Regions from separate parts of the Isachenkonia alkalipeptolytica genome, predicted to be linked through region 3. Evidence: a T-box and tRNA genes for the amino acid it is inferred to sense, from the RefSeq annotation. Region 3 holds a T-box; the other regions hold tRNA genes.
What was found. A T-box is a leader RNA that pairs with one kind of tRNA and senses whether it is charged. The one in region 3 lies ahead of leuS (leucine--tRNA ligase), so its partner is inferred to be a tRNA-Leu.

Region 1 (9,989 bases), on a different contig from region 3:
TCGAGGTAATCCCTGCGTCGTCGTCAGCACTTTCCATCACTGTCATCTCATCCTCTCTCGGAGCCGGAAACCGGTCTGTCGTAAGAATTACTGCAGAGGTAATTATCAATACCATTACTGCGGCCAAAGAAATTTTTTTCATCCAGGGCAACTGTTTTATAAACCATTTCTTATGATTTCTTCCTGAACTTTCCTCCAAGTATTGATCAACGTCCTCCCGCGGGTTGTTCTCCTCTTCCTGCTCCAAGGTAGCCATGATACTTTTGCTCAGGCCTTCCGGTGCCTTCAAGTCTTTTAATTCCTGAAGACTACCCACCATTTTCTCAGTGTTTTCCAGGGCTCTGTCACAGTGGCTGCAATGGTCTTTATGAGCTAGAAAGGCGGTTTTTTCATCATCATTTAATTTTTCATCAATATATAAGGATATACTGTTTTCGAATTCTTTACAGTTCATGGTTCCTCCTCCTTTCTAGTCGTTCTGTAGAAGGTCGCTTAAATTATTTCGTAATTGCTTTCTTCCTCTATTTAATCGGGACTTTACGGTTCCCTGGGAAATATCCAGTACTTCTGCAATTTTTTCGTAGGACAGCCCTTCAATATCCCGTAAAACAATAACTCCCTGATACTCTACGGGAAGTTCCAAGATTCCTTTTTCCACTTCCCCCTTGACAAATTGATACTCCAGTAGTTCCTCCGGACCATCCCCTGTATCTTTCAAGGGGATTTCATACCCTTCACTTTCGGAACTGTTTTTCGTCTCCATAGGGACTTCCTCCCGTCTTTTCCTTTTTCGTAGTATATCCAGACAGGTGTTGTGCACAATTCGATACATCCAAGTGGAAAAGCTGCTTTGGAGTTTAAATTTATTCAGGGATTTGTACATCTTAATAAAGGATTCTTGGGTTGCATCCTTAGCATCTTCGGCATTTCCAAGCATTCCATAGGCCGTTCGATAGGCCTGATCCTGATAGCGGAGGATCAATTTTTCAAAACTATTCATATCTCCTTGCTGGGACTGTTTGATAAGTCTGGCCTCTTCAATGTTCAATGGCAACTCCTTTCCGAAGATCTATACTATTTAGACTTCATTTTGATTGAATTTGTTCCCGTGCTCTCTGATCTATATTATCACAAATTTCCCCTCCGTAGAAATGAGAATTTATTTGACATTGCCCCGGGATCATGTTATCATTTTTTTAGATTTCAGCCGCGGTGGCGGAATAGGCAGACGCAGCAGACTCAAAATCTGCCGATGTTATCATCGTAAGGGTTCAAGTCCCTTCCGCGGCACCATAAAATATCTATAGTTTTTTTGTTTTACAACCTCCTAGAACTTAACTAGAGGTTTTTTTTCATTATTCCTGTTTTAAAGGGAAAATCCCGGTTATATAATATACATTTGAAGCTTGTGGCTTTCATTACATCCTGCTATTAAAACACAATATACAACTTAATTAGTTTGCTTAAACTTTGTGATGCAAGATATTTTAAAATCCAAGCTATCGGAAAATGAGGTGACGTTTTGCGAGAAGAAGTTCGTTATAAAGCCTCCCGAAAAGCCTCTTACTTAGGTTTAATGGGAAATATTTTACTAACCTTTCTAAAAGGATTCATCGGATACATCGCCGGCAGTGCAGCCTTAATGGCGGATGCGGTACACTCTGCCTCGGATTTCATCGGAACCCTTATTGTTATTAAAGGAGTGAAAATAGCCCATTTACCTCCGGACCAGTCCCATCCCTACGGCCATCATAAGGCAGAATCCATTGTCTCGAAAATCATTGCAATTATTTTAATGATCACCGCAGTATTCATCGGATATGAAGCTTTTCAAATACTGCTGGCTGATGAAATCGGCATCCCCGGTGTTTCAGCTATTGTTGTGGCCCTGATATCCATCGGAATCAAAGAAGGACTCTACCAGTATACCATCCGTGTAGGCCGCAAGTATCGAAACGCTGCGTTGATTGCCGATGCTTGGCATCAACGTTCCGATGCCATTTCTTCCATTGCAGCGCTGATTGGAATTACGGGAGCGGTTTTGGGATTTCCTTTTATGGATCCTTTAGCCGGAATCGTTGTGGCTATGTTGATACTAAAAACCGCCATTTCGATTTATATCGACGCTATTCATGATTTGATGGACTCTGCTCCTCCTCCGGAAGTATTAAATAATATTACCGAAGCGGCTAAGACCGATGAAGGAGTGCTGGCTGTTTCCGAAGTAAAGGTACGCCGTTATGGTTCCATGCTTTTAGTGGATATGAAGATCAATGTATCTCCCCATATTTCCGTAGAACAGGGACATGCCATCTCTGCCCGAACCAAGCAGAATATTCTTTCCCATAATGAGGAAGTCAAGGATGTTTTGATTCATGTAAACCCCCATTACGAATAATCCTTTGACTATTTTGATTTCCATAAAAAGGCCGGGAACCTCCCCTCTGGGGATCCCGGCCTTTTTATATGTTTAATTCTTACCGAATTATAAATAAAACCCTCGATAAGCAAGATAGGTCATGTATAAATCCACTTTACTGATGATCTCCATGGGAGCATGCATACTAAGTACGGGAACGCCACAGTCTACTACCTCTGTATTATAATTCCCGATAATGTAGGCAATGGTTCCGCCTCCTCCTTGATCCACTTTCCCAAGCTCCCCCATCTGCCAATGAATATCATGGTTGTTGAAGGTACTTCGAAGTTGTGCTAAGAATTCATGGTTGGCATCATTGCAGCCTCCTTTTCCTCGAGAACCGGTGTACTTACTGATATTCACCCCTCTTCCCATGTAACAGGAGTTTTTCGGATCCAACACCTCCGGGAAATTCGGATCAAAGGCGGACATTACATCCCCGGACAAAGCTTTGGAGTTATTCAAGGCTCGGCGAACACTAAGTCTGGTGCTACCTTCTTGAAGGGCTAACATTTCATCCAGACTGTTTTCAAAAAACTTCGATTCCATCCCCACATTGCTTATGCTTCCAACCTCTTCTTTATCCACAAATACAGCCATGGCAGTTTTTCTCGGAGTGTCAAGATCCACAATCGCCTTAAGTTCCCCAAAGGCACAGACCCGATCATCATGACCATAGGCGGCAATCATGCTTTGATCCAGTCCAACATCCCTGGCTTTTCCCGCAGGAACCAGCTGGATCTCTGCAAAGGCAAAGTCCTCCTCCGTGATATCGTATTGCTCTTTTAGCAGTTGTAGCAAGTGTGCCTTCACCGCTTCTTTTTCTTCCCCTTCTTTGCTGGCCTGATTACCCAAAAGAACATTTAACCCTTCACCGGTTATGCCTTCAGACATTTTTTTATTCATCTGATCCTTGGATAAATGAGGCAACAGGTCAGAAATCATCAAAATAGGATCCGAAGGGTCCTCACCGATTGTGATTTCCAAAAGTTCACCGTTTTCCTTTGTGATTACCCCGTGCATTGCTAAGGGCATGGTAACCCATTGGTATTTTTTTACACCGCCGTAATAATGAGTTTTGGCCAAGACCAATTCCTTGTCCTCGTAAAAGGGAAAGGGTTTCAAGTCCAGTCTCGGACTGTCCACATGGGTGCCGATAATATTCACTCCGGATTCCATGGCTTCTTTTCCGATGACTGCTAAGATAACCGCTTTCTCTTTATTCATAAAGTATACCTTATCCCCGGGAAGCAAAGCCTTTTTATCCTTTAGGGTTTCCTCAAAGGAAACAAAGCCCCGGGACTTTGCCTGTCGGATGATCTCTTTTACACATTTTCGTTCGGTTTTACTGGCGTCAATAAAACTTTTGTAGGACTCTCCGAAATCCTGTGCTTCTTTAAGTTTTTCATCGTCTAAAGCCTTCCATAAACTTTCCTGCTTGAAGAATAAGTCTTTTTTCATAAGTCCTCCCTTTGGATCGGTTATTGATCCCGTTGATTTTTCAAGGCAAATATGGCTGCCTGGGTCCGGTCATTTACATGGATTTTCTTGAAGATATTGGACACATGATTTTTTACGGTTTTTTCACTGATGAACAGGGTGTTGGCGATTTCCCGATTGTTCATTCCTTGGGAAATCAGTTTCAGAACTTCCTTTTCCCTTCGGGTCAGTTTTTTCAGAGCTTCTAAATCCTGATTTACTTCCGGCTTATCTTTCTTATGAGTTTTTACCAGTTCGCCGGCGATGCTCGGATGGACGTAGGAACCCCCTTTGTTTACATCCCGGATGCCTCGGATTAAGCTGTCACTTTCCGCATCTTTTAAAATGTAACCCTCCGCCCCAAGATTAATGGTCTCAATCAGATATTCCCGTTCCTCGTGAAAAGTTAGCATGATCACTTTTTGCCGGTCTTCCATGGCTTTAATTTGTCGTAAGGTTTCGATACCGTTTAGTCCGGGCATATTAATATCCAGCAAAACAATGTCCGGTTTCATCTCCTTTAATATCTCTAAGGCTTCTTCTCCGTTTCCGGCTTCGCCCACAACCTGGAAATCCTCTTCTAATTCCAGAATTTTTTTAATCCCTTGACGTACCAGTAAATGATCATCCACAAGTAGTATTTTGATCATGTTTCCACATCCTTTCCTATCGCTCATTATATTTCTCCATCCTTAAACGTCATTCGGTATAACGCATTGGACCTTTGTTCCCATAGCTTCCTTGCTTTCAAAGGTGATTCTTCCGTTTAATAGCTTTACTCTTTCCTTAATACTTTGTAATCCCAATCCGTTCATGTGAGTGTTCGGACTTTCTTTTATTCCCCGAGGGTCTTCAAATTCTTCTTCCATGTTGAACCCTTTGCCGTTGTCTTGAACCCTTAAATGGATGGAATTTTTAGTGATGTCTAAGCTTACTTCCACAAAGGTGGCTTCGGAATGTTTTCGCACATTGTTTAAGAGTTCCTGAGTAATTCGAAAGACGAAAAGGTTTCGTACAGAATCTTCAATACCTTGATTCGAATCAACCACAAACTCCGCTTGTATTCCCGACTCCTCTTGAAAAACCTCTAAGTACTTCTCTATCATAGCTACAAATCCCAAATCGTCTAAAGACATCGGCCGAAGATTGTAAATGATTCGTCGAACTTCCTTTGTGCTCTCCCGAACAATTTCCTTTAGACTTTTCAGCTCTTCTTTTGCCTCAACCAAATCCTTGTCAAGCAATCGCTCGCATAGCTCTGACTTTATGATTACATTGGATAAAGACTGAGCCGGTCCATCGTGAATGTCCCTGGCAATTCGCTTACGTTCTTCTTCCTGGGCGAGAATAATGCGTTTTCCAATCGCCTGTTTTTCTTCAATTCCCTCAGCACTGGAAATCACACTGTCAAAATTATCCCCTAAAAACTCTAGGGCAATACCGATTTTAGAAGTCAGGCTCTCCGCTTTTTTCAAATTTTTCTCCGCCTCCTTCAGACGAAGTTCCAAATCCTTTCTTTTAGTGATAATTTCCTTTTCCTCCCGGCGCTTTACCAGGACCTGCAGTCGCAAATCATTGGCCCGTTCATAGGCCTTTTTTATATCTTCCTCGGCATAGGTTTCGAAATTCTTACTGACCTTTAACAGGGTTTTCCGGCTTATACGCTCCTTTTCTTCGAGGCTTTCCACTTGTAACACAAGATTTTTTGCCTCTTCTTTAAATCGAATTACCTGCCGTTGAAGTTCATCGCACTCCTTGCGAAGGTTTTCCGTAATTTCAAAAATTTCTTCTTTGCTTTCCTCCACGGCTGTGATCGCCTTGGAAAGAATGGTATTAATTTTTGAAACCTCTTCCGGCTCCTTTTCCATAGATTCACCTCTTCTTCTCCTTAATAAAATCCATGAACAGGGAAATCCTGCTGCGACGGTCTTTCCCTTTAAAAAAGGACCTACCGCTCTTTTATTATATTACCCTAATTTCATGAAATCAAAAGTATATTTTTTAAATATTAACACATTATTACATAATACGGGGTTTCCCTTTTATTCCAGTGCTCCTAATCCACATCCCGAGAATGAACTAAATAAATTTAGCTGGCTCCCGGCGCTTTTTATTAAAAAACAATATAATAAAAAGCCAGAGACTTCCCCCCGGCTTTCCCTAGTCACACTAATCGACGATCTTTATTCGGTCAAATTGTTGCTTTGCATTCTTTCGAAACGCTTGGATGTATTCCTTTCGAAGGGCTTGTCGTTCCTTTTCTTCCCCCTCGGTCAAGGTTCTTTCCTTTGCTAATTTTGCCAGCTCATTAATGCGATCAATTTTTTCTTGTCCTACCATAAATCCATACCTCCTTTAGTTACACAGTACTTTCGACAAAGTGGTCCATCTACCATGCCTTTATTTCATCGCATCTGTTCGTTCATATACCATAGAAATTCCGTTTAAAATAAAGGTCTGCTGCTCTTCCGAGAGGTCCTTTAAAATATCCCTCAAGTATTCTCTTCTGGCAGTAAGGACTTTTTGAATGATTTTATGTCCCTTCTCCAAAACCGCAACCCGAACCACGCGGCGATCCTTCTCATCCCGCACCCGTTTAACCATTTTATTTTTCTCCATGCGGTCCACTAAATCCGTAATGGTGCTGCAGGCTAAATACATTCGCTTACTTAACTCTCCGATGGTTAGATCCTCTTCCTTAACCAAATATAGCAGGGCTTGAAATTGGGGAGGGGTAATTTCAAATTCCACAAGCATTTCCCGACCCTTTTGCTTTACAATGGTACAAAGATAACGGAGCTCTCTTTCAATTTCTGTAATTACATCCATATTTTCATTTTCAGGATCTATTTTCAGCATACTTTGTCCTCCTAGAATAATATATAGTACATTCTAACACAAATTTCCCTTCTTTTTAATACCCTTTCTAGGATAGTCCATTTAAATTCAATTTAAAGGAGTGATTAGGGCACTAAAATCTTTACCGCCTTTTTAATTACAGAAATTTGAGCCGGAGTGTTTCCTAAGTACTCTCCATCAACATCAATTTCCATAGCAGGTTCCGCCATGATCGTAACTTCCTCTACATATTTATAATAGACTTTAGGATGGTCTATATGGCTACCATTAAAAGCTTTTACAAAAATATTGAAAAAATCCTTTACCGGAAGCTTTTCCACCATTAATAAATCCAGTTTCCCATCATCGATTTTTGCCCGGTTCATCAGTTGTTTAAACCCCCCTACAAACTGGGTATTGGAAACCAGAAAGAAAAGGACTTCTCTTTCCACCATTTCCCCGTCGACTGACAGCTTCAACTGTACCGGTTTAAAGATTTCTCTCGGAAAATCCCGGGCGCCCTCTAAGATATAGGCCATTCTCCCTAAAATAGTTTTGGAGTCGCTGCTGACTTTATGGGCCACTTCCGTGATTTTACCTCCTGCAGCCACATTTATAAAATAATGGTCATTGGCTTTTCCTGCATCCACCCACTTTTCCCGGCCATGCTGAATCATCCGGTAAAAATCTTGAACCTTCGTAGATATTTCAAAAAAACTGGCAAAATCATTGACCGTTCCCGTAGGATAAATGGCTAGGGGAATCTTTCTTTCCGATTCCATCAGACCGTTTACTACTTCGTTTAATGTGCCGTCTCCTCCGACAGAAATAATGAGATCCGTCGTTCCTTTACAGCTTTCTATGGTATAATTCTTGCCATCGTATTTTTTTTCTGTATAGAATATTTTTACTTTTCGCCCTTCGTTTTCTAACATTTTTTTTATATCCTGAATATTTTGTTGAAACTTCTGTTTTCCCGAACTGGGATTGCAAATAATATCGATGTTTCGATACATGACTTCCCCCCCCTTTACTAAGTCTATAATACCATAGACTCACCACTTTCGAAATAAAAAATCCTATACACTCAGGGTCTTGCATAGTAGGGGTTTATATTATACAATGAAAATTATTTAGTGTGACAAAATAACCTGGGGGAGTGACAATATTGCTATCAAACTTCAAAACCTTAAAGTACTTTTTCATCGAGCATAAATGGGCTTACATATTAGGCGTCGTATGGCTTATTTTTGTGGATATTTTACAGTTAATTCTGCCGGAAATCCTTCGGTCCTTTACCGACGGACTACAAGCAAACATTGTTGGGAGAACGGAAATTATCCGTTACGGTGTTTATGTACTGATCATCGGTTTTTTACTGGCCTTCTTCCGTTTTTTATGGCGGATTTTTATCATCGGAACTTCGAAAAAACTGGAGTTTGAGCTTCGAAACAAGCTTTTTTCCCATCTGTTAAAACTCTCCACCAACTACTTTAACAAGAGTAAAACCGGAGATTTAATGGCCCATGCCACCAATGATATCAACGCGGTGCGTATGGCCTTGGGCCCGGGAATCGTTATGGTGGTGGATGCAGTTTTTATTACAGTGATCGCCACGATTATGATGTTTCTCACCACCGATGTCCGACTGACTCTGTTAGCCTTATTTCCACTGCCTTTCTTGGCACTGGCCTCAGGACGTTTCGGAAAGATTATTAATCAGCGTTTTCGAAAGGTCCAGGAGTCCTTTTCTTCGCTGACGGAAACCGTGCAAGAAAACCTTTCAGGAATCCGAGTGGTCAAAACCTTTGTTCAGGAAAATAAAGAAGTGGAAAAATTCGCCCAAAAAAACCAAAACGTTTTTAATAAGCAGATGCATCTAATTAAAATTTTCGGGATATTCCAACCCCTAATTATGGCTATTTCTTCCCTTAGTTATTTGATTGTTATTGTTTACGGAGGCACTTTGGTTATTAACCGAGATATTTCCCTCGGTGATTTCATCGCCTTTAATTCCTATTTGGCCCTTCTGATCTGGCCTATGATGGCCGCCGGTTGGGTAGTAAATATTCTTCAACGGGGGTCCGCTTCCATGGCACGGATCAACACCATTTTGGATGTAGAACCAGAAATTGTTGACCGGGAAGATGCGGTAAGTATAGAGAACCCCCGAGGAAATATTCGATTTATCAATACCTCTTTTAAGTTTCCCGACACCGACGAATACGCCCTGGAAAACTTTAGTCTGGATATTCCTCCAGGAAGCAATATCGGTGTCATCGGCCGTACCGGCAGTGGAAAAAGTACCGTGGCCAGCCTTCTATTACACCTCTTTGAAGCCCAGGAGGGGGAAATCCAAATCGACGGACTCCCTATCGAAAAGATTAAAATCGAATCCCTTCGAAAGCATATCGGCTATGTGGACCAGGACAGCTTCCTGTTTTCCACCACCATCGCCGATAACATCGCCTTCGGTGTGGATGAAGCTTCCCGGGAGGAAGTGCAGCGGGTGGCAAAAATCGCCCAGGTTCACGAAAATATCCTGGACTTCCCCGAGGGGTATGAAACCTTTGTGGGAGAACGGGGAGTGACTCTTTCCGGTGGACAAAAACAACGAATTTCCATCGCCCGGGCCCTAATTAAAGATCCCCAAATCCTAATTTTGGATGATTCTCTTTCCGCCGTGGATACGGATACCGAGGAGAAAATTCTTGCACACCTGGAGAAGGAAATGGAAGAAAAAACCAGCATCTTGATTGCCCATCGAATTTCGACGATCAAGGACTGCGACAAAATCATAGTACTGGATGACGGAAAGATTTTAGAGGAAGGCACCCATGATGAACTGTTGAAAAATAAAAACCTTTACTTCGAACTATATGAAAAACAGTTACTGGAAGAAGAAATTACAAAAGAAGATTAGGAGGTGTAAACATGAGCAATTATCACGAAGAAGAAACTCTCGGGAAAGCCTACGATTCAAAATTAATGGCACGACTTCTCGGCTATGCGAAGCCTTATTGGAAAATCATTGCCCTGTGTGTTTTACTACTGGTTTTCATTGCCGGTGTGGAACTTGCCCGACCCTACTTTATCCAAGTGGCCATAGACGAACATATCAATGTTTACGACCGTCCTTTATATGTTTATGATGAGCCGGTGACTGAAGGAGGTACGGAGTACGACGGCCATTATTACTACATCGAGGATCCCGAAGAAGGTTATGATTCCATGGCTCAATTAGTACGGATCG
Region 2 (9,989 bases), on a different contig from region 3:
ACGATTATAACATATTCTCACCGGGGTTTATAGTAATTTTCCCGTGTCTGTGAAAAGATTTCATGATTAATGGTTGCATTCCCATGACTTATTTGATAAAATCTATATGTTAACAGCCTGTAAGGGGGTGAAAGATTATGGCAAATATTAAATCAGCACAAAAAAGAATTAAAGTAATCCAAAAGAAAACAGCTCGTAACAAGTTAATCAAAGATGATCTAAAAAAGACCATCAAGGCTTTTGAAAGAGCTCTAGAAGGTAACGACATGGATACTGCAAAGGAAAAACTTCACTCAATTGAGAAAAAGTTTGACAAAGCAGCGTCAAAGGGTGTTTACCACAAAGCTAAAGCTTCTCGAAAAGTATCAAGATTAACAAAAAAGTTCAACCGTGCTGTATAATATTCCCCCCACAAAAAAACCGTGTCTCGGTTTCCTATAAAATAAGCATACCCACGGGTATGCTTTTTTATTTGGCTCTTTTACTTACAAAGATCCATTACAATTAGTTCTATTCCCAAAAGATCCTCAATCTGTCCACTTTTAATTTTCGCATCGATATCTGTGATGTAATTGATAAAACCAATCAGTTGCTTTCCCGAATAGTTTCGACTCTGCTTTAAACTTTTTGTAGCCACAAAGGGGTGGATGCCAATACGTTTTGCAATGACTTTAGAGGTGTAGCCTTTACCCGAGAGCTCTTTCACCTTTAAGACATTCTTCATCTGATTACTCAGAGTGGCAAGAATTTTCAGTACCGGCTCCCCTTGATAAATCAGTTCCTCCATCTGCTTCAGGGCTTCTCTTTTGTTTTTCTTCTCCACAGCATCCATGACCTTAAAAATATCATTTTCAAAGCTTTTGGAAGTAATTAGATCAATATCCTTTTGGGTGACCCGCCCTCTGTTTCTCGTATAATGAATCAATTTATTTACTTCATTTTCCACATCAAACAAAGTTTTGGTCCGGTTTCTTCCGAGATAGTCCATATTTGCTACAAAGTAATTCAATGTGCTTTTTTCCACCTCAATTTTTTCCTTGTTCATCTTACCTTTAATCCAACGGAGCAGTTCACTCTCCTGTAAGGGATCAAATTGAAAATATTCGCCCTGTTTCTTGATGGTTTTTACCAACTTCTTTCGGGCATCTACCTTGGAGGATAAAAAAATCACACAGACCGCCGGAGGCAAATTATGGATGACCTCCAGCACTCGTTCTTCCTCTTCTTTAGAAGTTCCCTTTTTCTGTGTTCCTAAAAACAGGGGATCCTTCACCACCACCAGCCTTTTTTCCGCCATAAAGGGAAGGGTTTCCACGGCATCTTGAAACTTTGCCAAATCAAAATCCTTATCATGAAAGATGGTCAGGTTAAGAGCCTTGAAATTCGGATCAATCAGTTTTTTTTCCAGGGTTTTGTATGCTAAATCGATCAGGTATTTCTCCCCTCCGGTAAATAAATATAAGGAGGCAATATTATCCTGCTGCAGGTGTTTTTTGAATTCTTTCCATATCATAATCGAAACCCCTCTTTTCTATATATAAGTATATGCTTACAATTATTATGTAATACCCAATCACCCAGCCAAAATGGAATGTTCCTATTTCCATAAAGGCGCCGGGGATTTTTTGAAGAAATCTTACTAAAGCAATTTGATAGGTCAGCAATCCGTTAGTAAAAACATTTACCGCCATTCCTAAGGGCTCTATGATAAGCCCTAGAAAAACCCCTGTAATCCCAAGGCTTAATAGCATTCCCATGGTAGGCATTAAAAGAAGATTGGCTCCGATGGAGATGATTGATATCTGACCGAAATAGTAGGCCATTAAGGGCAATGTTCCCAATTGGGCCGCCAAAGTTACCGCTACTAAACTTCTTAGAAGCTTAGGCAAAAAACTCAGTCCTTTATCGAACTTCGAATACAAAAGAAGGATACTTGCGGTGGCAGTAAAGGACAGTTGAAAGGAAACGGTAAACAGGGCCAGAGGGTTAACGAATAATGAAATGATCCCTACTACAGCCAAGGCATGCAACCCATCGTAGGGACGGTGTTGATAAAATGCCAGGATATAAAGCCCATACATCATCCCGGCACGGACCATGGAAATGGGAAAGGCGATTAAATACCCATAAAGAAATAAAATTCCAAGGATCATCCATAAATAAAGCTGTTTACCAATCCCCAATGCCCTGAAAAACAGAGTGAAGACAATCACTAAAATACCCACATGAAGACCCGATACTGCGATAATATGGGCAGTTCCGGTTTGGGCAAAGGCCTCCCGTAAATCCTCTTCTAGAAACCCTTGATTCCCCAAAAGGACACTTTTCATCAACTGGTTTTGGGGTTCCTGCAAGGAGTGATCCATAAAGTTCAAGGCCCTTCGTCGGTTCTCCGGAAAAAATCCCTGGTGATAAAAACCATCCTTTGAAAGCAGCTCTACCTGGGACGGCGAGGCCTGTAGCCGATTATGAATTCCTCGACTTTTTAAGTACAGATCATAGGAACTGTCCGGCGGTCTAGCGGAAGAAACCGCCTCCACCACCGGGCTGTGAATTTGTATTCGATCCCCACTGTTATACCCATGATCGATACCGTAAATTCTTAGGGTCTGCCTTTCCCGAAAAGATACTTCCTCCCCATTGATGATCAACAATGGACTGAAGACTTCATAGTCCGTAGCAAAGTCTCTTTCCCTTACCCTTTCCACATAGGCCTCTAAGGCTATTGAGTCCTGCTCTGTAAAAAAGGCCAGCGGATCTTTTTCAACATGATGGCTATACAGTTGATGACCGATTAACAGAAATGACAGGGCGATCAGCAGGAAAAAGCTCTTGCTTATAAGCTTTCTCCCGAAATCTACGCCCGTAAATGTTGCAACTGTAATTACGACGACCACAACGAAGCAAGTTATTGCCATAGCGCCTATAATCATCTCATGTTTTTCCAAACCGTAATGATTACCAATCATCCCTGCCATCAGAGCGAAAAACAGAGGAATAAACAATCTTTTAACTTCCAAACCATCCCTATTCTTCATGTTTTTTTATAGTTCCCAAAACCGAAGGTTTCCTTCCGGTACAAGAACCATAGTACCTTCCTTTCAATTTATTTGTATCGCTCAAATAAAAAGGTTCCGGTAAATACAGTGAGAGGCACCGTCATAATCAGCCCGATACTTCCGGCGAGGGCTCGAACAATCTCCGTTGCAATAATATCTAAGTTGATAATCTCCGTAATGGAGGGTTCATAGGCCGTGAATAGAATCAATAAGGGAATAGCACTTCCGGTATAGGCTAAAATCAAGGTATTTGCCATAGTCCCCATGATATCCCTTCCCACATTAAAGCCGGCCCGCATCAAATCCTTTCTTGCAATTTCCGGGTTGGCATTTTTTACTTCCTGCAAGGAAGATGCAATGGACATTCCCACGTCCATCACCGCTCCCAGGGACCCGATAATAATTCCGGCGAACAGGAGGCCTCGCACATTAAATTCCACATCTTGGGGAATATATAAAAGCATTAGAGCTTCCTCCGAAGAAAACCCCGTTAACTGAGCGCTGGAACCAATCCAAAGAGTGATGATTCCTGCGATAAACACTCCACCGAGAATCCCCACAATAGCAGAGATGCTTTTAATATTAAATCCTGAAATGATAAAAATCGTAATCAAGGTAACCACCACGGAGATCAGCACCGCCAACAAAATCGGGCTGTATCCTTGAAGAATTCCGGGAATCAAAAGTTTTATGATTAAAAACAGGGTAAGCCCGATGGTAATAACAGACTTTAGTCCTTTAACCCTTCCGATAACTAAAAGAAGTATGAGAAATATCCCAATGATCAGGTAAAGGTAGGTATCCCGAACATATTCTTTAATATGAACTTCCTGAACCTCTTCCGGAGTCCCTTCGATGCCTACCATCACACGATCCCCTGCTTCCACTTCCATATCATATACAGGATTCCCCATCAAAATGTTATCCACTTCAAAAACTTCCCCTTCTAAGTCTCCCGAAGTGATCTCCAGGGTTACTTCCTGAATATAAGTGCCGGCACCAAACTCCTCATCCCTGGCGGGATTAACCTCAGCCTCCCGGATTACCGCCCGGGCATCCGTGGGTTCCCCAACCTCTTCCTGAACCTCAGGAAAATCTTCCACCGGTGCTGCTGCCATCGGTTCCTGGGATTTTGACAAGTCTTCAGCCCCTAAGGCGAAGGAAGTGGTTAAGATAGTAAACAATAGAGTCCATACCATTATCTTTTTAATCATAATTTCCTCCTTGTATTGTGATCAGTTCTTATTTCTCTATGTTCGAATGCTTGCCCTTCGGCTTTCGTTGTGATTTTCTTCGGGACCTTAACTCCCGAAGTTCTTCCTCAATAAGAGGATGAGAAGGCATTAATTGCTTCGCTTTATACAGATGCCACTGGGCAAGTTCCAAATCACTCTTCTCCATACGAATGAGTCCTAAAAGGTAATGATAAGAGGACATTCCCGGTTCCTCCTTAATCATAATTTCCCCGTATTTTAAGGCCTGATCGTAATCTTTCAGCTCATAAAAATAAGTTCCTACTAATCGAAGAAGGTGATAAAGATCCTTGGGGTCCTCTCTGATAATTTTTTCATAGGTCTTTACCGCTTTTTCAAACTCTTTCAAATGCACGTAGCTTTCCCCTAAATCACTGAGTAATTCAATCCTTAAGGTTTTATCTCCTTTGTTTGTTTTTTTCAGTCCTCTTTTGAAGAATCGAATGGCTTCTAAATCCCGCTCCAAATCCGATAACAGCTCTCCTTTGGTTTTATACAATAAAGGGTCGGTGATTCCTTCTCTTTCAGCATCTCCTAGGATTTCCAATGCTCGATCATAATCATCCAGCGTGGCTAAAATTACCGCTTGATTGCAAACAACAAAAACGTTTTTCGGATATTTTTTCAATGCGAATTTTCCGATTTTATAAGCCTTTTCTTCCATTCCGTGGATCATATAGAATGCACAGAGGTTTAAATAGGGTTCTTCGGACTTAATATTCAGATAAAGAGGTTTTTTTATGGCTTTTTCCGCTTTTTTAACCTCTCCCTGTTCTTCGTAATAAAGAGCTATTTCTTCATAAAGGCCGTAACGGCGATACTTTTTCAAAAATTCCGGATGATGTTTTAAAATCAGATTCAAACCCACATAAGCTTCCATGACCCGATTCCGGTCAAAATGGTTGCGAATCTCCCGGTAAAAAACTTTCCATTTATCCACGGAAGTCTCGGCAGAATCAAGCTCATATTTTTGGTGCCATTTTATGATTAACTTACGGATTTCCATGGGCTTTTGGGGATAAAATACCTCTTCAGCAACCTTTTCCTTCGTAAAAATTTCTTTGATTTCCCGGTATAGTGTTTCTCCTTTTTCACCTTCTTCAAATCGGATCTGCAACCAGTATCCCGGTACCCCTTTATGGGAATGTTGTAACTTAATCAAGAAAACCCCTTCCCTTTGACGAGGTTTCGTACCTTCTATCTCTTTCTGTCCCGGGGTTTCATGCAAATATTTATCAATGAAATCGGCCCTTCGCTTTTTATTCAAAAAAAATCCCTGTATTTTCAAATTTCGTACTCCTCTCACATCAAACATCACGATACTTCTTGTATCCTCTTGCGGTAAGTTTAATATTTTTCTCACTGTCTGTATTTTTTAGTGAAAATCCTGTTTTTCCCTATATTTTAAGGTTTTATGCTATAATACTTTTATAGAAGTCGAACTGTCCTTTAACACTTTGATAACTTACTTTTCACCCTGTTGAATACCCTGTTATATTCCAAAGAAAGGAATGATCCTATGGGTCTGCAAAAAACCCGCGCCAAAATTTTCCAAAGCCCGATTTTCTTCTTCTTATTTCTGCTATTAATCATAACGTCTTTTTTATTTTTTTTCAATGTTTTCTCCGGGGAAGATGCATCCCTTTTACGGGTCCATTATATTGACGTAGACCAGGGAGACAGCATTTTAATACAAACCCCCGGCAATCAAAATATCCTGATTGACGGAGGCGAGAGAAATCAAGGGGAATACGTAAAGGGTTATTTGCAAAACCAGGGAGTGAAGCATCTACATATGGTTGTGGGAACCCATCCTCATTCTGATCACATCGGTGGTCTTGGAATTATTTTAGAACATTTTCCTGCGGATATGATCCTTCTTCCGCCCGTATCCCACACCACCCAAACTTTTGAAGACCTTCTTCATACCATCGAAGAGAAAAACGTCCCCCTGATTCCTGTCCCATCCCCTGAGGCCTATACCTTTGAAGAAAACCTTACCTTGGAATTTTTAGGGCCTCACCTGGATTTTCAGGATCACTTAAATAATTGGAGCGTTGTGTTAAAAATGACCTACAAAAATCACGGTTTTCTTTTCACCGGGGATATTGAATCTGCTGCAGAATCTGCATTGCTTCAGGGCTACCCTCTTGAAACACTTTCTGCGGATGTCCTAAAAGTTCCTCATCACGGTAGCAGCACATCCAGCACTGCCCCTTTTTTAGAAGCCGTTGCCCCAAGGGTGTCCATCATCTCCTGTGGCAAAGAAAATCCTTATGGGCATCCCCATAAGGAAACGATAGAACGCCTGCTTTATTTTTCTTCCGACCTGTACCGCACTGATATCCATGGCACCATTCTACTAAAAAGCAACGGGGTGGAGCTCTGGTCTCCCACCGCGCCCTTTATCCCTGAAAATATCGGGAAATAACCCGGAAACGAACCCCATGTAAAACAGGAGCACTAACGTAAATACTCTTTAAAAACCTTATCGGTCCAATTTTTCCCTAAGTAACGCTTTGTTACGACATAGCCATAGTCCTTTGTGTAAAACTTATCCTTAAAATGACTCTTCCACAGACAAAATTCTTCGCTCTCCTCGGGAAGGCAGTTATAATTTTTCATCAGCCCTTGGTACCATTGTTTAAAAAGTACTATAATATCTTCAAATCCCGCTTCTACATATTCGGTATTCACCATGCCGTTGTAAGTGTTTTCGATCAATTCATCCACTAAGAAATGCTGGGGCTTGACGATTTTATACAGTCTTTCCTCTGCCAATTTTTCATCTAAAGCTAAAAGTTCTTCAATACCCGGTATATTCCCGGTTCCCTCCAAATCATGATAAGCATAATTAACGGTTACCACCGCCCGTTTGGGAACGTAGATACACTGATAAATAAATATCGGATAACACCGATTCCTCGGATAACAAATGCCGTATTCATATCCATAGATATTCAGTCCCTTGAGTTTTAAGGTAGAGAACTTTTCGATATGCTTCCCTTTAAAAACCTTCACTTCTCCTTTGGAAAACAGCCGACTTTTCTTTTCTACTTGTTTAGGGATCGCCTCTTCCGATAAAAAGTCTAATTCTTTTAAGCGATGAGCCATAGGGCTCTGTATTTTTGGAATCACAATGATTCTCCTCTCTATGATCTTCCTACTATAATCATGTAAATTTTAAATAAGTAAAAGTTCCATACTTTTACTTCAAGGGGTTTCCTGTTTGTTGAAAATTTTATTGCCCTTATCAATTAAATATTTAAGGTTCCTCCTTTAAGGGTATATACCCTTAAAGGAGGAATTAGCATGAGTAAAGTATCTTCCATTAATAAAAGACATATCCATAATCTCTATGTACATCGTCAAACCGTAGTAAGTGGTGCTTCTACCGTGGATGGGGTGTCTCCGGTTCGAAAGACTGAAAACAATCCTTTTTACTCCGACGGGAATTATCTTTATTATTCCGATACCTTCTACGACCATCTCCATCGATTTGAAGAAGCCTATACCAATTATTATACCCAAAGCAACCGTCTTTCTAAACTCTCTAAAATTCTTAGAAATATAAGCACCGAAAAAAAAATGCATCTCGATAATCTGATAAAAGTCCTTGAACTCCTTAGCCGAGAATATAACCAGACCATGATAAACCTTCGAACCGCTGAAGAAGAAAGCAACATCCTGCTTTCCCCTGAAATTATCCGGTTTCTTCTGCAGGAACAGCATTTCCTTGGGTTTCTGGGAATCACCCTGGAAGATGATTACACCTGCAGATTTTCTCCCTGGATTTTTCGTTCGAATTATTTTTACCATCCTGAGAAACTTCGATTTCTGATAACCCATAAGGCAAATCTGTTACAAAAATTGACCGACCTATTCAAAACCGTTACACTGGATCTCAAAAACCTCTCAGGATACCAAACTTTCGATCTCGACAGGGAACACGGAGTTTTGCTGGACCAGCGAACCTAGCCAATAATCCTTCGCCCGGCAAAACTTATAAACACTGCATTATAGCAAAAAACCTTTAAACACTCCTCTGGGGTATATGTCTAAAGGTTTTATTTTTGAATTATTGAATGATGCTTTGGTGCGGGGGATGGGGTTCGAACCCACACACGATTAACGCACATGTCCCTCAAACATGCCTGTCTGCCTATTCCAGCACCCCCGCTTTTCAAACACTATCCTATTATAAAATGAAATGAGCTCCTTGTCAACAACCAGCTGCAAGTTCTGCGGAAGATTTACTCCGTTTCAACAAACCAGTTTTCAAGATTTGCAAAAATATGGCTTGCTCTGGGAGCTAATTCACCATGAAGAGCCTCCCCAGAAATATAAGTATCTTTTAAAAAGTATAGGCTGATGATCGGTTGTTCTTCCTTTAGAGCTTTTTGCAGCTCCTCGAACTGTGCTTTTTTCTCTTCCTGATCCGGAGCTCTAAAAGCCTCCTCAAGAATTTCATCAACTTCTTCATTTTTGTAGTTCATAAAATTTGTCCGTCCTGCAAAATCCGAGTGAAAAGCAAAGGACAGATCCGGTAAATATCCCAGGTCCCAGGAACCAAAATACAGGTCAAAATCCCCTTCATCCAAACGCTGCTCAATACCGGCTGAATCTTCGGCGACCAAGGTTATTTCAAAGCCCAATTGTCCCATTTGTTCTTTAAGAATTTCCGCCGCCATTACTCTCGGTGGGTGGTTTTCCTTCACTAGGATTTCAAGAGTAATACTGTCTCCGTTATTATCGACCCAAAGATTCTCATCACTTTTTTCATAACCATGATCCTCCATGATCCCTTGAAATTCCTCATTTTCAAAGGCTTCTTCCGTAGAAGAGTCCTCACTGTAAAGCCAATGTTCAGGATGAATAGGAGTGGTGGCTTCCGTGGCAAATCCAAAGTAAATCTCCTCTATCAACTGTTCCCGGTTAATTACCTGGTTAAGGATCCCTCGCAACTCCGCACTTTGAGATATTACCGTATCCTGTTGGTAGTTAAAGGCGAGGTACTCCAAATGATTGGTTGAAAATCCATGTACCTGTTCTTCTTCTACATTGTCATGACTTTCTGGATTTAAGTACGTACTTCGGAAAAGATCCAACTCATCCTCTTCAAACAGTCGTTTTCTCTCTTCGTAGTCCCCTTCCACAAGAACATGCACTTCTTCAATATATGGATCTTTACGATTATGTTCATCATACTTCTTCAAGGTAAAACCTTCCGAGTCCCGGTCATCGAGCATATAGGCACCGGTACCGATCCATGGAAAGTCCTCTCCCTGTAATAATTCCGGATTTTCTTCCAGCAAGTGTTTTGGCAGGACCGGAAAAGTTAAGGCTTCCATAGCATTGCTAAAGGGTCTGGTAAAGCTGATTTTAATCTTTCCATCCTCCAGTTCTCTGATAAAGGAAATATGCTTGATACTGTTTTGGTATATCCGATGATTGATCATTTCCTCCGGTGCATTTTTAATGATGTCCACGGTAAAGATAATATCCTCCGCCCTTAAGGGTTCACCGTCATGCCAGGTTACATCGGAGTGAAGCTCTATTTCCACCACCTGACCATCCTCGGAAAAATTCCAGTCCTTGGCGATTTCACCGATAACTGACTGATCCTCATCGAAGGTTACCAGACTCTCAAAAATCAGTTGCTGAATATGATACAGCT
Region 3 (9,989 bases):
TTATGCTGTTGATCAAGCAGTTCAAGTAATAAAGAATCATGGTGTTGAACATGCCATTGTGGATTTCGGCGGAGATGTGTATGTGCTAGGTGGAAACCCGGACGGCAATGATTGGAGAATTGGAATCAGCACACCGGAAATCGGAGAATCCGGCGTCGTAGGTAGGCTGTTTTCCTCTGATATGTCTGTAGTGTCGTCAGGAGACTACGAACGATATTTTATAGAAAACGATCAGTTATATCATCATATTATCGACCCCAGTACCGGTCATCCTACAGATAATGAACTTTCCAGTGTGACGGTCATATCTGACTCAGCCCTTGAGGGGGATATCCTTTCTACAGCCATGTTTGTTATGGGGCTCGAAGATGGTTTAGACTTTGTAAATGACCTGGAAGGTGTCGAAGCAGTACTAATAACGAAAAGCAAGGAAGTATATCTCACTACTGGTGTTTCCGATCTTTTCGAAATTATGGATGAAGAATACACCCTTGCTGATTAATTTAAGAAATTTGTAAGATAATTTTTACTGATAGAATAAACGTAACGAGGCTTAAGGAGTATTCTTGCTTATGCCGCGTTACGTTTTATTTTATTTTATCTTTTATTCATAATATAATGCAATATCATTCTTTAATCTATAGTTTTCACCCTTTAGCTTCCCATAACTTATCAGAAATCAAATTAATTGATAATTTCCACGTCGTTACCCAGTTTATATATTACATCCTTTCGTTCTACGATCAATTGTACTTTTTCTTTTAATCTCTCATCTTTTTTTATATTTACTAAGAGTTCCCTTACCGGATTAATGGCTGTTGGATTTCCTACCGCCTTCAACATGGAAATATCACCGTTGGTATCCCCATAAGCATAACTTCTCGGTAAGTCCAACTCATATTTTTGTTCAAACTCTTTAATGGCTGCTTCTTTACTATGGGAGTCCCACATTTGATCGATCTCCCCGGTTAATAATCCCTGGGAATCTACATGATATCTGGTCCCTATAAAATCTTGTACCCCATATTTTTCTGCCATCTTCTCCACTAAATAATCCGGTCCGCCGGAAATAAAGATGATGGTATGTCCCTGTTCTTTATGCCACTGGATACGATCTCGGGTATATCGGTAGACCCTTTCCCCTTTTTTTGCAATTACCTGGTCACACATGAACTCCATATGCTTTCGGCTGATTCCCTTTACGGAATTCAAATATATTTGAGCGACTTCAAGGAGATAGTCTTCATAGTTTCCTTGTCGTTTATCCCAGTTATGAAAAGTCTTTTTGGCTTCATTATGCCATATGGAAGGATCAATAATTTCATATTTAATCATTTTTTTAAAATGCTCCACCATTAAAGAATCTCTATATAGTGTTCCATCAACGTCAAATAATGCACCTATTTTCTTCATCTGTATCCTCTCCTTTTCTCTTTCCATTAATATACCCAATTAACTCTAAAAATAACTCTATTTCTCATTCAAGAAATAGAGTTATTCTTTGATATGCCTCTGGTTTACATCATTGTTGCTAATTTATGACTGAGAATTTAACTTGATTTGATCTAATACCGCATAAGCAATATTGGATGCATGGTCACTGATTCTTTCCAAATTGCTGATAATATCCAAGAAGACTACTCCGGATCCTGTATTACATAAATTATTGTTTAAACGTTCAATATGATTTGTACGTAACGCTTTCTCTTGCTCATCAATCCGATTTTCAATTTCCAAAACCTCTAAGGCAAGAGATTGATCTAAGTTGGTTAAAGCGGTTAACGACTTTTCATAAGCATCAATGGTCATCGTACTCATTTCGTCCAACTCATCGATGGCCTTTTCCGAGAAATACAATTTATTTTCCAATCGATACATAGCAAGCTCTGCAATGTTGTCCGCATGATCCCCTACCCGTTCAATATCATTAATCGTATTAAAAAGGCCTGTAAGAATCTCACGATTCTTTTTGGAAATATCCGTGTTGGAAAGTTTAACAAGATATCCCGAGAGTTCCCGTTCAATTTCATTTACCACTTTTTCAATGCGAAATCCTTCCATGATCTCTTTTTCATTTTTATTGAAAAAGCCTTTCAAAGCGCTATGAAGGGTTTTTTTCGCCGTATTTCCCATATGAAGAGTTTCTCTCATCGCGGAATTCAAAGCTATTGATGGGGTTTCTAATAACCGTATATCAATATATTTGATACCTTCCTGGACATCCTCATCTCCCGGAACAATTTTTTTAGCGGTTTTTACAATTAATCCCGCAAAGGGTAATAGCATCAATGTGCTGGTAATATTAAAAATAGTATGGGCATTGGCAATCTGTCTTGTAACATTTGTTGGTGATAATTGTTCAACCACCAAGTATAGTGGTACTCTTAGGAAAACCAAAAATATCAAGGTTCCCGCTATATTGAATACAAAGTGGGCTGCTGCAGCTCTACGAGCTGTTCGGTTAGCTCCGATAGAAGAAATTATTGCAGTAACCGTAGTTCCGATATTAATTCCAAACAAGACAGGCAGGGCCGCGGCAAGAGGCACCAAACCTTGTAAGGATAAGGCCAAAACAATACTTGTAGAGGCTGTACTACTTTGCAGTGCAACCGTGATGAAGAAACCGGCTAAAACGCCTAAAATCGGATTTTCGGAAAAACTAATAATTAAGTCGTGAAAAGCTTGCATTTCTCTAAGGGGTCTTAGAGCATCTCCCATAAAGGTCATCCCCACAAAAAGAATACCAAAACCGATAAAGGCTTCGGATATCTGTTTGACCTTTCGGTTTTTTGTGCTTAACCAGATTATTACAGCAACACCGATAACGATCGGTGCATACTCGTCCACTCTAAAGGAAATTACTTGAGCAGTTATTGTTGTCCCGATATTAGCACCCATAATAACCCCTAAGGCTTGACTCAAGTTCATCATTCCTGCATTCACAAAGCCAACAACCATTACTGTTGTTGCACTACTGCTTTGGATAACAGCAGTTACCACAGCTCCTACAATAACGCCCAAAAATCGGTTTGTGGTTAGCACCCCGATAATGTCTTTCAGTTTATCTCCAGCTGCCCTTTGTAAACTGGAACTCATTACATGCATACCATAAAGAAAAAGACCAAGCCCTCCTAAAACACCAAAAAATATTTCCATTCTGCTGCCTCCCTAATTCACGAACTTTCCTAAGTATTTGTTTTGCAAATGATATTATAACAGATTCAATAGACCAAACCAAAGACATTTATTTAAGTAAACACTATTTCTTGATTTTTACGATCTGTTTATATTTCAATATCTTGAATATACACATTAACCTGTTCCACAGGGATATCAGTCATGGATTGTACCATATCCTTAATTCTTTTTTGTACCTTTTCAATAACTTCAGGAATTTTAATTCCCAGCTGAATTACAACAGATATGTTTATAATTATCTTTTCGTCCCCTTTTTGAATTTTTACCCCCTTCTTACTGGAAGTCTTTTTACTGAAAACCTCCGCAAAGGAATCTGAAACTCCGCTGGAAAAAGAAATAACCCCTTCCACGTCCTTTACAGCTTCTCGAATCACTGTCATAATTACTTCATTAGATATTTCAATCTTTCCTTCTTTACTCATTATTTCCATATCCATCCTCCTTAAATATTGATTAATTATTATAGCCCGTTCATATTCTTCTTTTCTGTTGATATTGTAAAAGCTGATTTCCTTCGGATCAAAACGGTGAATCGTACTTTCATCCACTGTTCGAACTCTGACTTCCGGGAAAAAATCTATGATTTTATAATGTTGCCGATCAATCATTTTCTTCATGGGTATCAAACAGTTTTTATGATAAATTCCGTGCAAAGGTTGATAATATTGTTTGATTTTCGGTACCACTACATCGTAGTCCTTTGATAACCCTCCTAAATGCTTAATCAGAGACTCATTAATAAAAGGCATATCACAAGGGAGAAAGAAACCTTGTTTCGTTGGTATTTGAGCCAAACCGGAATAAAGACCGACTAGGGAGTTTTTCTTATCGGTCTGTATTAAATCCCGAAGAAAACAAACATCCTTCAAAAAACCATAAATATTCGGATCATTTGTAACAATGTGTACTTTTTGGTGAAATATTCTTTCCAACTTTTCGACCATTATTTCAATAATTTTTTGGTTATCAATCTCCAACAATGCTTTATTACTACCCATTCGACTATTGGCCCCTCCGGCCAAAATTACCGGTGTTATTGTGTTTTTCTCCATAAGATCACTCTTTTGAAAATTCTTCAACGGTTGAATTCACTTTCTCTGGATGAAGGTTTTTTGTATTAATATCCTGGATAAGTATTATTTCCTCTAAATCTTCTGAATGAAAAACCACTTCACATTCTTCAGTATCACATAAATGAAAGCGATCTCCATGAAGATATGAGCGTAGTTGATCTTTCACCATTTTATATACTTCCTCAGCTACCACCTTATGAGTAATCCCACCACACAAAGGGCAAAGTGTTTCTTTTGATTCACAACCCTTTTGACAAGTACTACAAGACATTTGAACGCCTCCTATTAAACCCACTGCTTACATCCTGTCACTAATACTTAATAACATATCTTTGCAGTTTCTATTCATATTTTAACACAGAGACTGAATAGATGCTATACTAAACCCTGTAATCTATAAAGCACATTGCAATTTATTCTATAACGATTTATAATGAAGTTTATAGATTATTTCTTCTCCCCATTTTCATATTCCCATCATAATTTTACAAGGAGGCTTCCATGAAAAAACAGTTTGATAACCCTTATTTGCAGCTTAGTGAACCAAAATCATCTTTAGATTTTTTAAGCAACCTCGAAGAAAGAAAAAGCTCCTTCTATCCTTTGCAATCTCTTTTAGGAGTCCTGGGAGTGATTCTTATTTTCCTGAGTTTTCGGGATCCCCTTTATTTTTTCATCGGAGCAGGCCTTCTTTTTCTAAGGGTCTTTTGGCGAAAGAAGAGTGACCCCTTACTGTCTGCCTTGCAACAGAGCAAACTATACTATCGGAAAAAACGATTTGATAAGTGTTTAGCCTCTTTAGATCGTTTAATAGAAGAGTATCCTAACAATCACGGCCTAAAGCTTATCCAAGGTGAATGTTATTTACATATGAATCGATTGGATGAAGCTTACAATGTTTATAAAAATGCCTTTGAGCAGTCCCCGGAATCCTTTTCTTCTGAAACTTCACAAAAACACATGGTTTATTTATTGTTTTTAATTGTTCATTTTCGAGATTTCCAACTAGGTGAACGGGTTGCAGAATTTTACCGAGTCAAAAACAATTCTGAATTCTTCATTGTTTTATGGAGCAATTATTATTTAGGAATCATTCATTACTTTAATGAGGATCAGCAAAGAGCTCTTAAACACTTTAAAAAGGTGTATAACCTAAACAGTGATTTTAAAAATATTCCAGAGCTTTTAAAAAAGGTAAAACAACAGGAAAATATTGAAACCTTATTATAATAAAAAAGACCGGATAAATATCCGGTCTTTTTTTATTTCTTGTTTTTAACAGATTATTTTCTTTACTATTTCAAACTTTTTTTCATAGCATAAATATTTTACTAACTCTTTAAGAACTAATCAATAAAACTAACCCTTCACCACGATGTTATATATTCGTCCAGGTACATAGATTTCTTTTACAATTTCACGATTTTCCAAGTACTCTTTTATACCCTCAGCTTCTTTTACTATTTTTTCTACGGATTCTTTGTCGGCCTCCGGCTGAATTTTTACCTTCCCGCGAACTTTGCCGTTTACTTGTACTGCAATTTCAATGAATTTATCCACGGTCTTATCTTCATTCCAAATAGGCCAGTGTTGTTCAACGATCCCTTCCCTATGACCCAGAATTTCCCATAGCTCCTCGGTAATATGGGGAGCAACGGGGTTTAGCAGCAATAAGAAGGTTTTAAATTCGCCTTTGGTTACCCGTCCAAGATCATAAAACTCATTAATTAAGGTCATTAAAGCTGCGATACCGGTATTATATTTTAAGCTTTCATAGTCGTCACTGACTTTTTTTATCGTTTGATGCATTTTTACTTCTAGTTCATTGGAGAAATCCTCTCCTTCGACTAACAAGTCCTGTACTTTCCATACGCGGTCTAAAAATCTTCGGCAACCTTTTACTCCGTTTTGAGACCAGGGAACACTTTTTTCAAAGTCCCCGATGAACATTTCGTACACCCGAAGGGTGTCCGCTCCAAATTCCTCAATAATCTCGTCGGGGTTTATCACATTTCCTTTCGATTTAGACATTTTTTCATTATTTTCTCCGAGAATCATCCCATGAGAAGTTCGTTTATAATAGGGTTCTTTAGTGGGAACCACGTTGACATCATATAAGAATTTATGCCAAAATCTTGAATAAAGCAAATGGAGGGTGGTATGTTCCATGCCTCCGTTATACCAATCAACAGGTAACCAGTAATCCAGTCTTTCTTTAGAGGCTAGAGCTTCATCGTTATTAGGATCCATATATCGTAAATAATACCAGGAGGAACCGGCCCATTGAGGCATAGTGTCGGTTTCCCGTCTTCCCTCTTTTCCACAGGAGGGACAGGGGGTTTTCACCCACTCCTCAATATTTGCTAAGGGAGATTCACCATCATCGGTTGGCTCATAATTTTCAACTTTCGGGAGTTCCAAGGGAAGTTCTTTTTCAGGAACCGGCACCCAGCCGCAATCTTTACAATAAACCAGTGGAATCGGCTCTCCCCAATATCGTTGTCGGGAAAAAACCCAGTCTCTGAGCTTATAATTAACTTTCTTCTCTCCAAGCTTCTGTTCTGCTAACCAATCACTGATTCTTTCGATGGCTTCCTGGGGCTTAAGACCGTTGATAAAGTCGGAGTTTATCAGGATCCCTTGATCCACATCGGTAAAGGCTTCCTTTGTAATATCTCCGCCTTTTACTACTTCTTTAATGGGAAGATTGAATTTTCTCGCAAACTCCCAGTCCCGACTATCATGACCCGGCACCGCCATAATCGCTCCGGTTCCATAAGTCATTAAGACATAATCGGATATCCACACAGTCATTTCTTCCTTCGATGCAGGATTAATGGCTTTAATACCTTTTAACTCAACACCGGTTTTCTCTTTTATCAGTTCACTCCGCTCGAAGTCCGACTTTTTTGCGGCTTCGTGTTGGTATTGGTGAACTTCGTCAAAATTTTTGATTTGATTTTGAAGCTTATTCAACAATGGATGTTCCGGAGATATTACCATATACGTTGCTCCAAACAAAGTGTCCGGCCGAGTAGTGAATACCCCTAAGGATTCCTCGGTTCCATCTATGGGAAACTTGATTTCCATACCTTCAGATTTTCCGATCCAATTTTTTTGCTGGGTCTTTACCCGTTCAATGTAATCCACTTCATCAAGATCTTTAATCAGTCTTTCTGCATATTCAGTGATTTTTAACATCCATTGATTTTTTACTTTTTGCACTACTTCACCGCCGCATCGCTCGCAGCTACCCTGCACTACCTCTTCATTAGAAAGTCCTATTTTACAGGAGGTACACCAGTTAATGGGAATTTCTTGTTTATAGGCTAAGTCTTTCTCAAAAAGTTTAAGAAAAATCCATTGGGTCCACTTATAATAGCTAGGGTCTGTTGTATTAATCTCCCTGGACCAATCAAAGGAAAAACCTAAGGATTGCAGTTGGGCTTTGAATCGGGCCACATTCTGTTTGGTTACCTTTTCAGGATGAATCTTATTTTTTATTGCATAGTTTTCCGTCGGCAATCCAAAAGCATCCCATCCCATAGGAAATAACACATTATAGCCTTGCATTCTTCTTTTTCTTGCCACCACATCCAGGGCCGTATAGGGTCTCGGATGGCCAACATGAAGCCCCTGTCCCGAAGGGTAGGGAAACTCAATTAAGGCATAAAACTTCGGACGATCATCACTTTCCTTAACATGAAATACTTCTTTTTCTTCCCATCGGTCCTGCCATTTCTTTTCGATGGATTCCGGATGATAACCTGGGTTTGTACTCATACATATTCCTCCTTTATAATTATGATCCTCAGCTGATTATTTCATCAAAAAAATCTTCCTCTCATTTAGAGACGAAGATTCGCGGTACCACACTAATTGATAAATAATTAAATCATTTATCCACTCTTCGATTAACGGATCGTAACCGGTTTGACTTACTGCTTTCAGCCAAACTGCTCCTTAGACGAGTTCGGTATCTTTGTTTGCCACTTTCCACCCTTTATGGCTCTCTGTAAAACAAAGGCGTTACCTACTACTTCCAGTCATCGCATATCTAAATTCACTTGTATAAATTAGATTATAACAAAGTTATCAGAATAAATCAATTAAAACTACTGATAAAATGCTGCCTTAGCTATTTGTCTCAGGATTACGGGGTTTGATTCCGTAATAGTTAGTACCCCACACCCCAAGCAAAATCAGGATCGCTCCCACAACATGAAACCAGTAAAAAGGTTCTCCTAAAACAAGGATCCCCGCGATGATGGATACTACCGTCACCAGATTTCCAAATACAGCGGATTTTGTCGCTTCGATTTTAGACAGCATGAAATTCAACATAAAAAAGGCCACTACTGAAGAGAGAATCCCTAAATATACCACTGCGAAAAAAGCAACGGGGTTAAAAAGGGGAGTAAAGTACGAGGTTAACTCTCCCCTTAGAACATGCTCAGTTACTGCGATTCCATTAAAGACTACAAGCCCAACCATCATCATAAAAAAGGTAATTTCTATGGCATTAAAGTATAATGAGGATTTTCTGGACAGGATATTAAAAGCCCCGGCGGAAAAAACTGCCCCTAAGAGCACCAACATCCCGATAAAATTTCCTTCCACTTCACTTTCTCGCATAACAGTAATGAAAATTACTCCCGCCACCGATAGGAAAATAAAGATCCACTGCTTAGTACTGGGTTTTTCTTTAAGGAATATCACACCGAGTATTGCAGCTACGACAGGAATAAGAGATATCATCATTCCACTTTCAGAAGCAGAGGTCATATCCACACCAGTGACTTCACAAATGAAATATAAAACCGGCTGAAACAAGGCTAAAAAAAATAGAGGTTTCATTCTTCTGCCGGAAAAATTAATTTTTATCACTTTAAGTAGCAATAGACTCCACAATAACACACTGGCAAACAAAAATCGAAGCCCTAGCAAATGAAATGGATCTAGTATTTCTAAAGCTCCCTTGGTGAAGGTAAAGGAAAATCCGAAAATAAACGCGACTAATAATCCCGCAAGAATTGGTAATAATTCATTCTTTCTATCCATAAAAACCCTCTTTTCTTTTTGATTATGTATTAATGCCCTTCCCTTTTGCTAAACTTATGTTATGGGGAGGAAATTTAGCCGCTGATTCTTTTATAGGACGGCTAAGGACAATAAAAAAGCATTATGGATTACCATAATGCATGGTTGTTAAATTGGTGGAGGCGGTGGGAATTGAACCCACGTCCGAAAGCCCTTCACCATCAGTTTCTCCGAGTGCAGTTACTACTTTAGAGTTCGCCTTTCAAAACGCCTAGTAACGGGCTTTAAGATCGGCTAGTCCTGATTGTACAACTTAACGTCAGGACATCCGTTAAGTCGTTCCCCACATAGTTTGGCGCCTCATCTTAAGCTGTGGGAACTTAAGAGAGACGGGCTACCTAATAAATTAGGCAGCTAATGCGTAATTATTGTTATCTGCGTTTATCTTTAGTGCTCAGTTTTTTTACGTGTGAAAGAGCGAAACACGACTCGCTACTGATGGCTCCAGACCTCCGTCGAAACCAGTACGCCCCCTAGATCTCTTTTTGTCGCTGTCGAAGGGCCTTTTGAATGTTACGGTTGGCATCTCTTTTGGCAATATCACGGCGTTTATCATGAAGGGCTTTCCCTTTGGCTACACCGATGGAAATCTTCACCATGCCCTTTTTCAGATAAACC

Region 1: it encodes a tRNA-Leu, which carries the amino acid that the T-box ahead of leuS (leucine--tRNA ligase) is inferred to sense. The anticodon was not compared.
Region 2: it encodes a tRNA-Leu, which carries the amino acid that the T-box ahead of leuS (leucine--tRNA ligase) is inferred to sense. The anticodon was not compared.

Annotation. Positions count from the first base shown of each region.
Region 1 covers NZ_SUMG01000004.1:171,534-181,522, reverse strand. Annotated here, with positions in the region: gene ISALK_RS05340 (anti-sigma factor family protein) at 1-454, opposite strand, end outside; gene ISALK_RS05335 (RNA polymerase sigma factor) at 470-1,048, opposite strand; tRNA gene ISALK_RS05330 (tRNA-Leu) at 1,207-1,293, shown strand; gene ISALK_RS05325 (cation diffusion facilitator family transporter) at 1,523-2,398, shown strand; gene ISALK_RS05320 (aminopeptidase) at 2,486-3,880, opposite strand; gene ISALK_RS05315 (response regulator) at 3,901-4,548, opposite strand; gene ISALK_RS05310 (sensor histidine kinase) at 4,591-5,766, opposite strand; gene ISALK_RS05305 (DUF896 domain-containing protein) at 6,068-6,238, opposite strand; gene ISALK_RS05300 (MarR family winged helix-turn-helix transcriptional regulator) at 6,299-6,757, opposite strand; gene ISALK_RS05295 (diacylglycerol/lipid kinase family protein) at 6,862-7,752, opposite strand; gene ISALK_RS05290 (ABC transporter ATP-binding protein) at 7,905-9,659, shown strand; gene ISALK_RS05285 (ABC transporter ATP-binding protein) at 9,671-9,989, shown strand, end outside.
Region 2 covers NZ_SUMG01000004.1:185,503-195,491, reverse strand. Annotated here, with positions in the region: gene rpsT (30S ribosomal protein S20) at 138-401, shown strand; gene holA (DNA polymerase III subunit delta) at 482-1,513, opposite strand; gene ISALK_RS05390 (ComEC/Rec2 family competence protein) at 1,473-3,020, opposite strand; gene ISALK_RS05385 (YibE/F family protein) at 3,107-4,273, opposite strand; gene ISALK_RS05380 (tetratricopeptide repeat protein) at 4,302-5,600, opposite strand; gene ISALK_RS05375 (ComEC/Rec2 family competence protein) at 5,832-6,743, shown strand; gene ISALK_RS05370 (hypothetical protein) at 6,776-7,450, opposite strand; gene ISALK_RS05365 (hypothetical protein) at 7,625-8,290, shown strand; tRNA gene ISALK_RS05360 (tRNA-Leu) at 8,407-8,492, opposite strand; gene ISALK_RS05355 (ABC transporter substrate-binding protein) at 8,566-9,989, opposite strand, start outside.
Region 3 covers NZ_SUMG01000033.1:4,171-14,159, forward strand. Annotated here, with positions in the region: gene ISALK_RS14135 (FAD:protein FMN transferase) at 1-502, shown strand, start outside; gene ISALK_RS14140 (HAD family hydrolase) at 685-1,413, opposite strand; gene ISALK_RS14145 (Na/Pi cotransporter family protein) at 1,537-3,156, opposite strand; gene ISALK_RS14150 (NTP transferase domain-containing protein) at 3,285-4,250, opposite strand; gene ISALK_RS14155 (hypothetical protein) at 4,255-4,542, opposite strand; gene ISALK_RS14160 (tetratricopeptide repeat protein) at 4,773-5,501, shown strand; gene leuS (leucine--tRNA ligase) at 5,631-8,054, opposite strand; T-box leader at 8,119-8,330, opposite strand; gene ISALK_RS14170 (DMT family transporter) at 8,406-9,332, opposite strand; RNA gene ssrA (transfer-messenger RNA) at 9,486-9,845, opposite strand; gene smpB (SsrA-binding protein SmpB) at 9,845-9,989, opposite strand, start outside.